One region of the Nocardia sp. CNS-044 genome, then DNA from elsewhere that is predicted to be linked to it. Evidence: riboswitches for the same ligand, from Rfam matches in the RefSeq annotation. Region 1 holds a riboswitch; the other holds the start of a gene.
What was found. A riboswitch is a leader RNA that binds a small molecule or an ion and turns the genes downstream of it on or off. The one in region 1 is predicted to bind S-adenosylmethionine.
Positions count from the first base shown of each region.

Region 1 (7,635 bases):
TCCTGGAAGGTGTCCTTGAACATGCCGTCGTAGGCCTTCAGGATGGTGTTCTTCGTCGACATGTAGACGGGGTAGTTCTGCTGCAGGCCGTAGTTGAACGACGCGCGCGCGAAGTCCTCGATGGACTTCTTGAAGTTGTACATGCCCATGATGACGCCGCCCTCGTCCGGCATCTTCACGACCTCGTGCACGATCGGCTCGCTGCCGTCCTCTGGGGTGAAGGTCAGGGTGACGGTGCCCGACTGGAAGACCTTGAAGTCGGTGGCGCGGTACTGGTCGCCGAAGGCGTGACGGCCGATGATGATCGGCTTGGTCCAGCCGGGAACCAGTCGCGGGACGTTGGAGATGATGATCGGCGCGCGGAAGATGGTGCCGCCGAGGATGTTGCGGATGGTGCCGTTGGGCGAGCGCCACATCTTCTTGAGGCCGAACTCCTCGACGCGGGCCTCGTCCGGCGTGATCGTGGCACACTTCACGCCGACGCCGTGCTGCTTGATGGCGTTGGCCGCGTCGATGGTGACCTGGTCGTCCGTCTTGTCCCGGTACTCGATGCCGAGGTCGTAGTACTCGAGGTTCACGTCGAGGTACGGGTGGATCAGCTTGTCCTTGATGAACTGCCAGATGATCCGGGTCATCTCATCACCGTCGAGTTCGACGACGGTGCCTTCAACCTTGATCTTGGACATGGATCTTCGTGTCCTCCTAGGATGGTGCCCTTATTGCACGGCCAGGCGAACACGCTTGTGAGCGGACCCCAGCTGTTCAACAGACAACGTATATGTACCGCGTTGTTTGCGGGACGTGTGGTGCAAGCAAGACAAGCGTACTGCTGCCGACGATCTCACCGCGCGGGGAGGGGCCACTGTGCGGACTCCTAGACGGTTACCCACGAGTAGCCCCACGAGTGATCCCAACCACTTTCTCCATCATGTCATCCGGAGCAAGTCGAGCGCGCCGACCTGCGCCGGAACCGAAGGGCGGCCGGGCGCGCGAGACGGCCCGCGCACCGTCGATGCGCGGGCCGTATCCGGTGTTGCTCAGACCGCGAGCGGGACGCGAACACTCTCCTCCGCGTCCTCGGCGAAGTCGGCGGGCTTGGCCTTGATCATCAGCGCGATCACCGGAATCGCGGCGAGGAAGAAGCCCGCGCCCACATAGAACGCGACGTCGTAGCTGTAGATGGCGGCGCGAGCGGCCAAATCGTCGACGGTCGGGTTGTCGGCGAGGTAGTCCTTCGCCGCCTGCACCGAGATCGTGGTGAGCAGCGCGGTGCCGACCGCGCCGCCGACCTGCTGGGCGGCGTTCAGCAACGCGCTGGCGACACCGGCGTCGGCCTCGTCCACCCGGTGCAGCGCCACCGCCTGCATACCGACGAACAGCGGTCCCATGCCGAGCGCGATCAGCAGCTGGGCGGGCAGCACACCGGCGGCGTAGCTGTCGCCGTAGCTCAGCTGCGCCAGCCAGAGCAACCCGACCACGCCGAGCGCGGCGCCTACGACCATCAGCGGACGCGGTCCGAGCTTGGGCAGCAGCGCGCTGGTGATGCCCGCCGACACCGCGATGCCCACGGGGAACGGCAGGAACGCGACGCCCGCCTTCAGCGGCGAGTAACCGAGCGTGACCTGGAAGTAGAAGCTCAGGAACAGGAACATCGCGAACATCGCGATGGGGATCAGCAGCGCCGCGAGCAGTGCGCCGCCGCGGTTGCTCTCCCCCGGAATACGCAGGGGCAACAGCGGATTCGACGAACGGCGCTCGATGGCGACGAACGCGACGAGCAGTGCGAGCCCGGCGACCAGCAGCGCGAGGGTGCCGCCCGAGGTCCAGCCGTGATCGGCCGCGCGGCTGAAGCCGTACACGATGGCGATCAGGCCTGCTGTCACGGTGACGGCACCGGGCACGTCGTAGCCGCCGGTCCGCGGCGCGGGCACGTCCTTGATGACGAACGCGAGCGCGCCGACGAACGCGAGGATCGCGATGGGGGTGTTGACCAGCAGGGTCCACCGCCAGGACGCGTATTCGGTGAGCGCGCCACCCGCGATCAGGCCGATCGCGGCGCCGCCCGCGGAGATGCCCGCGAACACGGCGAAGGCGCGGGCCCGTTCTTTCGCCTCGGTGAACGTCACCGAGACCAGCGCGAGCGCGGCGGGTGCGAGCAGCGCGGCGAAGGCGCCTTGCAAGCCGCGACCCGCGAAGAGCTGGGCGCCGTTCTGCGCCAGACCCGCGAGCGCCGAGGCGGCCGCGAAGCCGACGAGGCCGACCAGGAAGATCCGGCGCCGGCCGAGGTAGTCGGCAAGGCGGCCGCCGAGCAGCAGCAGGCCGCCGAAGATCAGCGTGTAGGCGGTGAGGGCCCACTGCTTGTCGCCCTCGCTGATGCCGAGGTCACGCTGCGCGAACGGCAGCGCGATAGTCACGATGGTCGCGTCGAGGACCACCATCAGCTGGGCCAGCCCGATCACGCCGAGCGCCAGCCAGCGGGCCGAGTCGCGCCGGTCACCCGGCGCGTGCACCGCTGTCGATATCTCGCTCACCTTGTCTCCTCGTCGTCCGGAAGTGCGCGTGCGAGCAATCCTGTCACTGTCCGACATTTGGCGTCAATAGAAAAATGTCGCAATCAGACATTTGCCATGTTGCGACAGTTGAGCGAGTGTCTGGGTTACAGTGGGGAGATGCTCGACTCATCGACGCCGGTGGGCACGAACGCGGCCGAGGACGCCGCCGCGACCGGGAACAGCACAGCGCGGGCGACGTCGGGCGGCCTCGCGTCCACGGAACGGGAAGGCGTGGTGTCCACGACGCGAGAAAACGCCGCGTCCACGACGCGAGACAACACAGCACCTCTCGGCCTGCGCGAGCGCAAGAAGCAGCAGACGAGGCAGCGCATCATGAACATCGCGCTCGAGCTGTGCGACAAGCAGGGCTTCGACGCGACGACGGTCGAGCAGATCGCGAACGCGGCCGACGTCTCGCCGCGCACCGTCAACCGGTATTTCGAGACGAAGGAGGACATCGTCCTCGCGCCGGTCCTCGACTTCGGTCAAATGGTTGCCGACAAGTTGCGAGAAGAGCCGCGCGGCGGCAACGAGCTGCGCGCGCTGTGCAACGCCTACCTCCAGGTGATCGATGACGCGGCGACGGAGAACTCGGCGGTGTCGTTCTGCAGGTTCCAGCAGATGCAGCGGATCGCGCGCGACAGCCCCTCGGTCAACAGCCGCGCGCTGGAGTTCGCCGACAGCAAGTCCGCTGCCATCACCGCGGTGCTCGCCGACCGTCTCGGCACCACCCAAGGCGCGCTCAGCGTGCGGTTGATCGTCTCTACCTGGCAGATGCTGTGTCACCTCGCGATGGACGTGCACAGCGAGCTGATCATGGACTGCGATCCGCAGATCGCGGTGCGCGCGGCGCGGGCGACGCTGCTCGACGCGTACGCGGAGTTCATGCGGGTCTGCACGGAACCGCCGACGGAATCGGCGGAGTGAGATCGGCTACGAATTTCGGCCATTGGCCGCCCGCCAGCTACCATGTCCGTCAGGTCATGAGTGCCAGCGCCAAGCCCCGGCTCGCTGGACGGCAACCCTCCAGCAGCGGTGGGGTGCTCCGGGTGATGACCGGGCCCTCGAAGGTCGAGGGCAAGCGCGCTGTCAGGAGGTTCCCGGAAATGTGTTGTCCTGGATAGACCGCATCACCGATCTCGTTAGTCCGGCGAACAACTCTTGTGGAGCATGATATGACCGACCCCGTCGCGGCCGAGTTCGATCCTGCCCGTTGGTCCTTCGAGACCAAGCAGGTGCATGCGGGCCAAGCCCCCGATCCGAGCACCGGCGCCCGCGCCCTGCCGATCTACCAGACCACCTCCTACGCCTTCCGCGACACCGACCACGCGGCGGCGCTGTTCGGTCTCGCCGAGCCGGGCAATATCTACACCCGCATCATGAACCCGACCCAGGACGTGGTCGAGCAGCGCATCGCCGCCCTGGAAGGCGGCGTCGCCGCACTGCTGCTCGCCTCCGGGCAGGCCGCGGAGACGTACGCGATCCTGAACCTGGCTTCCGCAGGCGACCACATCGTGTCCAGCCCGCACCTGTACGGCGGCACCTACAACCTCTTCCATTACTCGCTGCCCAAGCTCGGCATCGAGGTCTCGTTCGTCGAGGACCCGGACGATCTCGAACAGTGGCGCGCCGCGATCCGGCCCAATACCAAGGCGTTCTTCGGCGAGACCATCGCCAATCCCAGCAGTGCCGTGTTCGACATCCCCGGCATCGCCGAGGTCGCGCACGCCGCCGGGATCCCGCTGATCGTGGACAACACTGTCGCGACCCCTTACCTGATCCAGCCGCTGGCGCACGGCGCCGACATCGTGGTGCACTCGGCCACCAAGTACCTGGGCGGGCACGGCACGGCCATCGCGGGCGCGATCGTCGACGGCGGAAAGTTCGACTGGACCGTCCGCGATGACAGGGGCGAGCCGCGTTTCCCCGGCTTCACCACCCCGGACCCCAGCTATCACGGCGCGGTCTTCGCCGATCTCGGCGCGCCCGCCTACGCGCTGAAGGCCCGCGTGCAGCTGCTCCGCGATCTCGGCGCGGCAGTCTCGCCGTTCAACGCGTTCCTCATCGCGCAGGGCATCGAGACGCTGAGCCTGCGCGTCGAGCGCCACGTCGCCAACGCGCAGGCGGTCGCCGAATTCCTGGCCGAGCATCCGGCGGTCGAATCGGTGCACTACGCGGGACTGCCCAGCTCGCCTTGGCACGAGCGGGCCAAGCGGCTCGCGCCGAAGGGGACCGGCGCGATCGTCTCGTTCGAGCTGCGCGGCGGTGTCGACGCGGGCAAGAAGTTCGTGGACGCGTTGGTCCTGCACAGCCACGTGGCCAACATCGGGGATGTGCGTTCTCTGGTGATCCATCCGGCATCGACGACGCACTCCCAGCTGACACCCGAGCAACAGCTCGCCTCCGGCGTCACCCCGGGACTGGTCCGCCTCGCCGTGGGCATCGAGGGAATCGACGACATTCTGGCCGATCTGCGCGCCGGATTCACGGCGGCGACGACGTGACCGTGAGCACCGAGCAGAGCATCGAGTCCGGCGTCGGCCTGCTGCCGCCGCCGGACGGCAGGCCCGGCGTCATCGCCATCGGGGACGTGCGGCTGGAAAGCGGCGCGGTGATTCCGAATGTCCATCTCGCCGTGCAGCGGTGGGGCGAACTCTCCCCCACCCTGGACAATGTGGTGCTCGTCGAGCACGCTCTGACCGGTGACTCGCACGTCGTCGGCACGCCGGACGACGTCCACGCGCAGCCCGGCTGGTGGGAGGGCATGGTCGGGCCCGGCGCGCCGGTGGACACCGACGAATGGTGTGTGATCGCGACCAACGTGCTCGGCGGCTGTAAGGGCAGCACCGGGCCGTCGTCGCTCGCGCCGGACGGCAAGCCGTGGGGCTCGCGTTTCCCGGAGATCTCGATCCGCGATCAGGTGAGCGCCGAGGCCGCCCTGCTGGATCTGCTCGGCATCGAGCGGCTCGCCGCGGTCGTCGGCGGATCGATGGGCGGCATGCGGGTGCTGGAGTGGATGATCGGCGCGCCCGAAAGGGTGGCCGCGGCGCTGGTCCTGGCCGTCGGCGCGCGCGCCACCGCCGACCAGATCGGCACCCAGACCACCCAGATCGCCGCCATCAAGGCCGATCCGGACTGGCAGGGCGGCGACTACCACGACACCGATCGCGCGCCGATGACCGGCATGGGCATCGCGCGCCGCATCGCGCACCTCACCTACCGCACCGAGGGCGAACTCGACCACCGCTTCGAGAACCACGCGCAGGGCTCGGAGGATCCGCGGCGTGGCGGGCGCTACGCGGTGCAGAGCTACCTGGACCACCAGGCCGAAAAGCTGTGCAAGCGTTTCGATCCCGCCACCTATGTGTTGCTCACCGAGGCGATGAACCGACACGACGTCGGGCGCGGACGGGGCGGTATCGAGGCCGCGCTCGCCGCGACGCCGGTGCCCTGCGTGGTCGGCGGCGTGGACTCCGACCGGCTCTATCCGCTGCGCACGCAGCAGGAACTGGCCGATGCGCTACCCGGCTGCGCCCGGCTGGAAGTGGTGCACTCGCGCGACGGGCACGACGGGTTTCTGACCGAGGCGGCAGCGGTCTCCAAGTTGCTCATCGAGACCATGCGGTTGGCGCGCGAGAACCGGTAGTCGCGGTTCGCCGGACACCGCGTCGGAGCGCTCGGAAGGGAGGCTACGGCCTCAGCCGACACCGAGCGTGTTGATGGTCGCCGCCAAGAAGACGATGGCGGAGCCGAGCAAACTCAGCGCGCCCACGTCGAACGGCTTGCTACGCACCGCGAGCAGCCCCACCCGCGCGGTCGGCAGGCACAGCCGGAAGGCCGCCGCCAACAACGTCGCCCCACCGAAGAACAGGGCACCGCGCCGCCACCGATCCGAAGCGACGAACACCACCGCGACCAAGACGACCAGCGCGACGACCACCATCGGCAGATGACTGCGCACGAACTGCGCGGCACGACTACCGCCTGCGTGTCGTCCGCCGGACGCGTCGAGATCGGTCACGGCACCGATTCTTGCAGACGCACCCTCGCCACCCCTGCCCCCACCACCCGCTCCCGTCGATGCAGAGCCGCGCCCGCCACCGGCTCATGCAGTGAATGCGACTGCTGCGGATGGCCGAACTCGTCCGCAAGTACGCGGACTTCCCTCTGGGCGCAGTCGACGCGTCGGTCATCGCCGAGTGCCTTTCCGGCTTCTGCCGAACTGAACTCGGTTCTCGGCGGTGGCCCGTCGGCTCGGCTGTAGCGGCGCCTGATTGACTGGTTGCGTGTTCCGCCTGATGTTCCACGAGCCGTGCATTCCGCCGAACACCGGCAACGCGATCCGTCTGGTCGCCGGGACCGGCTGTGAGCTGCACTTGATCGAGCCGCTGGGGTTCGACCTCTCGGAGTCGAAGCTGCGCCGGGCCGGGTTGGACTACCACGATCTGGCCTCGGTCACCGTGCACGAGAGCCTGCCCGCCGCGTGGGCGGCGCTGCGGCCGGAACGCGTCTACGCCTTCACCACCAAGTCGACGACCCGCTACACCGACGTCGCCTATCAACCCGGCGACGTCCTGCTCTTCGGCACCGAACCCACCGGTCTGCCCGACCATGTCCTCGACGACCCGCACGTCACCGCCCACCTGCGCATCCCCATGCTCCCCGGCCGCCGCTCCATGAACCTCTCCAACGCCGCCGCCGTCACGGTTTACGAAGCCTGGCGCCAGCTGGGCTTTCCCGGCGGGATCTGAGCTCGGCACGGCTACCATTTACGCATGCCAGAGCCGCACCGCGAGCAGCCGAATCTCCCCACCCACATGACATGGGAGGAACTGGAGAAGCTACCCGCCGAGATCGCCGCGCAGATCGAGCTGTGGAACGGGCGGGTGGTCTGGCTGCGCCGTGGCCCCGGCGAACACCAGATATTCACCGGCCGAATGTGGACAGCACTCGAACGCTGCGCACGCAAATACATGTCGTCCGATACCGAGCACTGCTTGCGCGCGAACTTCGAGACCAACGTCTTCTTCGGTAGGACCGGCAAGTCCGACTTCGTGACACCCGACTTCCTCGTCCATCGCTG
Region 1 is NZ_JCANSX010000005.1:1,562,274-1,569,908, reverse strand. Features, by position in the region: gene T333_RS07800 (NADP-dependent isocitrate dehydrogenase) at 1-686, opposite strand, end outside; gene T333_RS07795 (MFS transporter) at 1,038-2,531, opposite strand; gene T333_RS07790 (TetR/AcrR family transcriptional regulator) at 2,670-3,479, shown strand; SAM riboswitch class IV at 3,532-3,642, shown strand; gene T333_RS07785 (bifunctional o-acetylhomoserine/o-acetylserine sulfhydrylase) at 3,728-5,056, shown strand; gene metX (homoserine O-acetyltransferase MetX) at 5,053-6,198, shown strand; gene T333_RS07775 (DUF3017 domain-containing protein) at 6,250-6,495, opposite strand; gene T333_RS07770 (tRNA (cytidine(34)-2'-O)-methyltransferase) at 6,839-7,303, shown strand; gene T333_RS07765 (Uma2 family endonuclease) at 7,328-7,635, shown strand, end outside.

Region 2 (7,635 bases), 710 kb from region 1:
GGCGATCTCGCGCGCCATCGCGTGCGCCGCGTCCAGCACCGCTTCCTGGTCCGGATACACGTCGTTGACCAGGCCGATCCTCTCGGCGCGCGCGGCGTCGATGTCCTTGCCGGTGTAGGCGAGCTCGCGCAGGTGGCCCTCGCCGATGATGCCGGGCAGCCGGTGCAGCGAACCGATGTCGGCGACGATCGCGACCTTGGCCTCGCGCAGGCTGAACTTGGCTTCCGCGCTGGCCAACCGCACGTCGACGGCCGCGATCAGGTCGAGGCCGCCGCCGATGCACCAGCCGGAGATGGCCGCGATCACCGGCTTGGTGCACTCGGCCACCGCGGTGACCGAGTCCTGCATCCGCCGGATCTCCTTGAGGAAGTCGGTGCGCGGCGCGGCCAGCGCCTTGTCGGCGAGCAGCGGACCGAAGGTGCCCGCCATGGCCGGGAGGTCGAGGCCGTAGGAGAAGTGCTTGCCCGCGCCGGTGAGCACGATGGCGCGCACCTCGGGATCGGCGTCGAGACCGCGGAAGATCTCGGGAAGTTCGCGCCAGAAGTCCGGGCCCATCGCGTTGCCCTTGCCGGGGCCGGTCAACGTCACCTGCGCGACGTGGTCCTTTGTCTCGACGGTGAAAGCCTGCCAGTCAGTCATTTGTACAGCGTATACGCCGCTTGCGCGGGCCGTCAGGGGGAATGCGCCGAGGCAGGAACGCGGTCTGTTCTCGGCAGGAGCAAATGCGCGGTTTTGCTTACCCTGGATCCATGAGCAGGGCCCAGCTACCTCCGGTCGCCTGCCGGGTCGCCGACACGCTGATCGCGCGCGGCCATCACGGTGTCATCCTCCGCCAACCCACACCCACCCGCACTGCCGCCGACGCGGCACGCGCCCTCGGCGTCGAGGTGGGAGCGATCACCAAATCGCTTGTGTTCCTGCTCGATCAGGACCCGGTGCTGCTGCTGGTCTCCGGCGCGCACAACGTGGACCTGACGCAGACCGGCGCACGATTGGAAGGCACGCTCACCCGCGCACCCGCGGCGCTGGTGCGCGAGGTGACCGGTCAGCCGATCGGCGGGGTCGCGCCGGTCGGGCATCCCACCAACCTGCCGACCTGGGTGGACAACGCGCTGGCCAGGCACCAGGAGCTGTGGGCGGCGGGCGGGCATCCGAACACGCTGTTCCGTACGTCCTTCCGGGAGTTGGTGCGGATCACCGCCGGGCTTCCGATCGATGTGGACTGAATCTCACACCGCCGCATGAGCTGCGGGTTTCCGGGGCGAACGGCAATCGAACAACAATCGCCCGGCCCGGAGCGGGCGAATCGGGCGTACGTTCGTCATGTGACCGAAGCACCGCAGCCGCACACCGGCGTCCGGATCCCCGACGACCTGAGCGGCATCACCGCCGAGCAGTACCGCGCGTCCATGCGTCACTATCCGGCGGGCGTCACCGTGGTCACGCTCTCCTGCCCGAAGGGACCGGTCGGCTTCACCGCGACCTCCTTCGCCTCGCTCTCGCTGGAACCGCCGCTGGTGTCGTTCAACATCGCGCACACCTCGTCCAGCATGGCCGCGATGCTCGACGCCGATTCCGTGGTCATCCACTTCCTGGGCGAACACCAGCAGCACATCGCCAAGCGCTTCTCCCGCTCCGCCGAGGAACGCTTCACCGACCGCTCCCTGTGGACCACGCTGGACACCGGCGAACCCGTCCTGCACGGCACCCCCATCTGGGTCCGCGCCGTCGTCCAGCAACTCATCCCCATCGGCGACCACACGTTCGTCGTCGGCCTGGTCACCCGCGTCCACGACAACACCGACGAAAAGCCGGCCGCCGCACCGCTGTTGTACTACAACGGCCGCTACCACCGCCCGTCCTCCCTGGAGGGCTGAGCGAGTTCAGGAGCCGTCCAGCTCCTTGAACGCGACCTCCATCGGGAACGGGCCGGTCAACCGCAGCGCGTCCTGATGGGTTTCAGCGAGCCGATAGGTCCGGCTCGCCCAGTCCAAGCGGTACTCCTGAACGATCTTGACGCGGCGGTCGGCGTCGAGGTGCACCACAAGGTAAATCGGGATGCCCTCGTGCGCGTACTCCGCCCGCTTGTCGACGGTGTCGGTGTACTCCGATCCCGGTGAGACGACCTCAACGACCAGCAGCGCGTCTGCCGTGGTGAGCTTCCGATCCTCCTCGACGCACCGATGCAGCACCACGTCGGGCCTGCGGAAGGAGAACCCGGGACTGCCCGGCCTGCCCTTGACATAGTGCATCTCGAAGTCGGTGACGACACCGGTGCACGGCTCGGCCGGGCGCGCCTGTTCCAGCGCGTTGGCCAGCCGCCTGGCGACGTTGTTGTGCTGAAAACTGCCGCTGCGGCAGAAGATGACGTGACCGTCGACCACCTCGATCTGCCGTTGCACGTCCTCCGGCAGGGCGTCGTAGCCGGCCTCGGTGATGAGCAGCGCCCCTGGATCGGTCGCCCACGCAGGCAGAATGCTCATCGGTCCACCTCCAAGTCAGGAACGGTCTCGCCGATAGTATCCCGCCGCCACCGCCCCCAACCGGCCCCGGAAACCGCGCCGCGACATCCTGGCGCACTCGGTCGCTTCGGCCGTGCGCGGTCCAATGGCGGTTACCGCGCGGTGGCGTCCTACGCGATCAGGCAGGGGGTGGCGCCGGTGGACGGGTCGGCGGTGAAGGGGCGGGTTTCGGGGGTGGGGTTCCAGAGGCCGTCGGTTTCGGCGTAGTTCCAGGAGGGGCCGCGGTGGACCAGGGTGGCGACGGCGTCGACGAGGCGGTCGATGTCGGCGGAGGTGGTGCCGAGGCCGATGCTGGCGCGCAGTGCGCCGTCGAGGCCGAGGCGGGCGAGCAGCGGGTGGGCGCAGAAGCGGCCGTCGCGCACACCGATGGCGTGTTCGGCGGAGAGGTAGGCGGCGACGTGGCCGGGCGCGAAGCCCGCGACGGTGAACGCCACGATGCCGACGGAATCGGGACTGTCGGACCAGATGCGCAGCGTCTCGACGCCCGGGATGGCACACAGTCCCTCGCGCAGGCGGTCGGCGAGCAGGCGTTCGTGCGCGGCCAACCCCACGGGATCGATGGCGGCGAGCGCGTCACAGGCGGCGGCGATCGCGGCCGCGCCCAGCACGTTCGGCGACCCCGCCTCGTGCCGCTGCGGCGCGGGCGCCCATTCGGCGCGCTCGGTGCTCACCGCGCGCACCGCACCGCCGCCCGCGAGATAGGGCTCGGCCCGATCCAGCCAGTCGCGGCGGCCGACAAGCACACCCGCACCGAACGGCGCGTACAGCTTGTGACCCGAGAAGGCGAGGTAGTCGATCCCGCTCTCCCGCAGGCTGATTCGCCGGTGCGGAGCGAGCTGGGCCGCGTCGACCAGAATGCGCGCCCCGCATTGGTGCGCGATGTCGGCGAGCCGCTCCAACGGCAGCACCTCCCCGGTGACATTCGACGCCCCCGTCACCGCGAGCAGTGCGGCGGGCTTGCTGCACAGCTCCGCCACCAGCAACCGGATGGTCTCGGCGACGGTGTCGGCGGCGCGCACCACGCGGCGTCCGTGCCGCGTCCACGGCAGGAAATTGGCGTGATGCTCGATGTCGAGCACCACGGTGTCGCCCGGCACGCAGGACGCCAGCAGGTTCAGCGAATCGGTGGTGTTGCGGGTGAACACCACCACCTGGTCGTCGGCGGCGTCGAGGAAACGGGCGACCGAACCGCGCGCGGCCTCGTAGCACTCGGTGGAGATGCGCGAGGCGTAGCCCGCGCCGCGGTGCACGCTGGCGTAGTACGGCAGCAGCCGCTGGATCCGGTCGGTGACCTGGGCCAGCGCCGGCGCGCTCGCGGCGTAGTCGAAGTTGGCGTAGGTGCGGGTTCCGCCCTGCACGAGCGGCACCGGCAGATCGTCACCCGAAACGCGGGCGAAGGCGGCACAGGTCTGGTCCACAACAGCGGTCATCACGTAATCCCGTCGGCTCTGGGACTCGCGATCGAGGGATTCGTCGAGTCCGCGCTTGCCGCGCCCGGTCGGACGGCGGCCCGGTCGTCACCCGGAGCACCCCACCGCGGAGGAGGGTTGCCGACCAGCTAGCCGGGGCTTAGCGCTGGTACTCGTGACCTGTCCCGAGATTGGCAGACCGCACGCGGCTCTGTCAACCTCTGGATTCGCGCGGCCGAAAGTCGGTTGCGCCGCCGCGGGAACTGCGCTGCACTCGTTGGGTGACGCCCTCGCTGCTGCTCAGCTTCGTCGGACTGTGCGTCCTGCTCTCCCTGACGCCGGGGCCGGATTCGTTTCTGGTGCTGCGCTTTTCGATCGTGGACGCCCGTCCCGGCATCGCCGCGGCGGTGGGCTCGGCGCTCGGCGGCTTGGTGTGGGCGGTGGTGGTGGCCGCTGGCGTCGCCGCGCTGCTGGAGCAATCCGCGACCGCGTATCGCGCGCTGAAGATCGTCGGCGGAATCTATTTGGTGTACCTGGGAATTCGTACGCTCATCGAGTTGCGCAAGCGGCGGTCCCAGGCCGATGCCGAGTTCCATTCCGGCAGCGGGAAAGCGCCCTCGGTTCGCTCGGCGTTCACGGCGGGCGTCGTCTCGTGTCTGTTCAACCCGAAGGTCGGCCTGTTCTACCTCGCCGTGCTTCCCCAGTTCCTGACCGAGGTCACCTTCCTGAACACCCTCGCGCTCGGCGCGATCGAATGCACCGTCGCCGCCGTCGAGATGATCCTGCTCGCCCTGCTCGCCGCCCGCGCGGTGGCGTTTCTGCGCAGCCCGAGGGTCCGCGATCGGCTCGAGCAGGCGAGCGCCGGGATTCTCACCGCGCTGGGTTTGGGTACCGCGGCCTCGGCGACCTGATAGGCGCCGCCGCCCAAACGGAGCGAATGCGGAAGTGCGCCTGACGGCCCCATCCACCCGCCTCGGCTCGCCGATCGACGTCACACCGCAGTCCCGGAGATATCGCTGGTACCGCGGGTACCGTGGTCAGTTGGTCACCGTGGCGTTTGCCAATCGGTAACCCTCATGTGAAACAACCATCGGGAAACGCAAGGCAGGTCTATGAGAGGTGGGCCGGACGTGATGCTCCAGCCGCAGGTCGACACCGCGGTGGGCACTAGCCCGACGACCGGGCAGTCGTTGTCCGACCCCCTGCTACGCGGCGCTGCGGCGCCTCCGCCGCGCACCCTCGTCGACATCCTGACCGCCACCGCGCGAGCCCATCCGGACGCGCACGCCATCGATGACGGCGAGATTCTGATCACATACCGCGAGCTGCTCACCGCGGTCGAGGCACGAGCGGCCGAGCTGGTCGAGGCCGGAGTCCGCGCTGGCGACCGGGTCGGCGTCCGAATGCCCTCCGGCAGCGGCGATCTGTACGTCACGATCCTCGCCGTGCTGTGGGCGGGCGCCGCGTACGTCCCGGTCGACGCCGACGATCCCGACGAGCGGGCCCGGCTGGTCTTCGGTGAGGCGCGGGTGAGCGCCGTCGTCACCGTCGAGGGCATCCGTGCCGTCGTAACATCCACCGCCCCAACCTCTCTCACGGCCGGTGAGGACACGGACCACACGTTCCCCGCACCCGACGACGACGCCTGGATCATCTTCACCTCCGGCTCCACCGGCACCCCGAAGGGCGTCGCGGTCACCCACCGCAACGCCGCCGCCTTCGTCGACGCCGAGGCGCGACTGTTCCTGCGGGACGCGCCCATCGGCCCCGGTGACCGTGTCCTCGCCGGTCTCTCGGTCGCCTTCGACGCCTCCTGCGAGGAGATGTGGTTGGCCTGGCGGCACGGCGCCTGCCTGGTGCCCGCGCCGCGTGCGCTGGTGCGCACCGGCGCGGACCTCGGCCCCTGGCTGGTCCGCCGCGAGATCAGCATCGTCTCGACGGTGCCGACGCTGGCCGCGACCTGGCCCGCCGAGGCGCTGGAACCGGTCCGGCTGCTGATCTTCGGCGGCGAGGCCGTGCCGCCCGAACTCGCCGAACGCCTTGCTGGGGACGAGGATTCGGGACGCGAGCTGTGGAACACCTACGGCCCCACCGAGGCCACCGTTGTGGCGTGCGCGGCCCTGCTCACCGGGGAGCCGCCGATTCGCATCGGATTGCCTTTGGACGGCTGGGATCTGGCCGTGGTCGACGCGCAGGGCAACCCGGTCGGCGAGGGCGAATCGGGCGAACTCGTCATCGGCGGCGTCGGACTCGGCCGCTACCTCGATCCGGCCAAGGACGCCGAGAAGTACGCTCCACTGCCCGGGCTCGGCTGGGAACGCGCCTATCGCAGCGGCGATCTGGTCCGCAACGAGAGCGCCGGGCTCGTCTTCCTCGGCCGCGCCGACGATCAGATCAAACTCGGCGGCCGTCGCATCGAGCTCGGCGAGATCGACAACGCGCTCCAGCATCTGCCCGGTGTCACGGGAGCGGCCGCCGCGATCCGAACGACCAAGGCGGGCAACAAGATCCTGGTCGGCTACCTCACCGGCCCCGATGGCGACTTCGACGCGCGCGCGGCGCGCGAACTGCTCGCCGACCAACTGCCCGCACCGCTGGTGCCGCGCCTCGCGGTGGTCGATGAGCTGCCCACCCGCACCTCGGGCAAGGTCGATCGCGACGCGCTGCCCTGGCCGCTGTCCAAGGCCAAGCCCGCCGACGCCGACATGTCCCCCACCGCGCGCTGGGTCGCCGGACTCTGGGACGCCATCCTCGGCGCCGAGGCGACCGGCCCCGACGCCGACTTCTTCGACCTCGGCGGCGGCTCGCTCGCCGCCGCCCAGCTGGTCACCGCGCTGCGCGAACGCTATCCGCGGGTCGCCGTCGCCGATCTCTACGACCATCCGCGCCTCGGCGCGCTCGCCGACCTGCTCGACGCCAGCGCCCCCGCCGCCGCGGTCGCGGAACGCACCGTGCGTCCCACTCCCCGCACCGCGCAGTGGGTGCAGGTACTCGCCACGGTGCCGCTGACCACCCTGACCGGATTGCAGTGGCTCACCTGGCTGGCCATCGTCGGCAATATCGCGGCGTGGTCGGGATCGCTGCCCTGGCTGCCCCGGCTGTCCTGGTGGTGGGCGCTGATCGCGTTCCTGCTCTTCATCTCCCCGCCCGGCCGGATGGCGCTGTGCGTGGCCGGTTCGCGCGTGCTGTTGCGCGGCATCGCGCCCGGCAGCTATCCGCGCGGCGGCTCGGTGCACCTGCGCCTGTGGGCCGCGGTGCGATTGTCCGAGGCGAGCGGCGCCGAGAACCTCTCCGGCGCACCCTGGATGGCGCCCTTCGCGCGGGCGCTCGGCGCGCGCATCGGCAAGGGTGTCGACCTGCACACACTGCCGCCGGTGACCGGGATGCTCGAACTGGGCGACGGGTGCAGCGTGGAACCCGAGGTCGATCTGTCCGGCTACTGGATCGACGGCGACCTCGTGCACATCGGCCCGATCAGCATCGGCCCCGGCGCGGTGGTCGGCGCGCGCTCGATCCTGCTGCCTGGCACGAGGATCGGGAAGAACGCCGAGATCGCTCCAGGTTCCGCCGTTTCGGGGAAGGTCAAGGCCGAACAGGAATGGGCGGGCTCGCCCGCCGTGAAGGTCGGCCGCGCCCGGCACCGGTGGCCCGCGCACACGCCGCCGCGCGCCCGGCACTGGGTCCCGATCTTCGGCATCACCTCG
Region 2 is NZ_JCANSX010000005.1:855,067-862,701, reverse strand. Features, by position in the region: gene T333_RS04910 (crotonase/enoyl-CoA hydratase family protein) at 1-639, opposite strand, end outside; gene T333_RS04905 (YbaK/EbsC family protein) at 750-1,226, shown strand; gene T333_RS04900 (flavin reductase family protein) at 1,326-1,877, shown strand; gene T333_RS04895 (Uma2 family endonuclease) at 1,884-2,483, opposite strand; gene T333_RS04890 (aminotransferase class V-fold PLP-dependent enzyme) at 2,633-3,952, opposite strand; SAM riboswitch class IV at 3,999-4,112, opposite strand; gene T333_RS04885 (LysE family translocator) at 4,213-4,842, shown strand; gene T333_RS04880 (Pls/PosA family non-ribosomal peptide synthetase) at 5,065-7,635, shown strand, end outside.
Region 2: linked by a shared signal. The riboswitch ahead of T333_RS04890 (aminotransferase class V-fold PLP-dependent enzyme) and the one ahead of T333_RS07785 (bifunctional o-acetylhomoserine/o-acetylserine sulfhydrylase) in region 1 are both predicted to bind S-adenosylmethionine.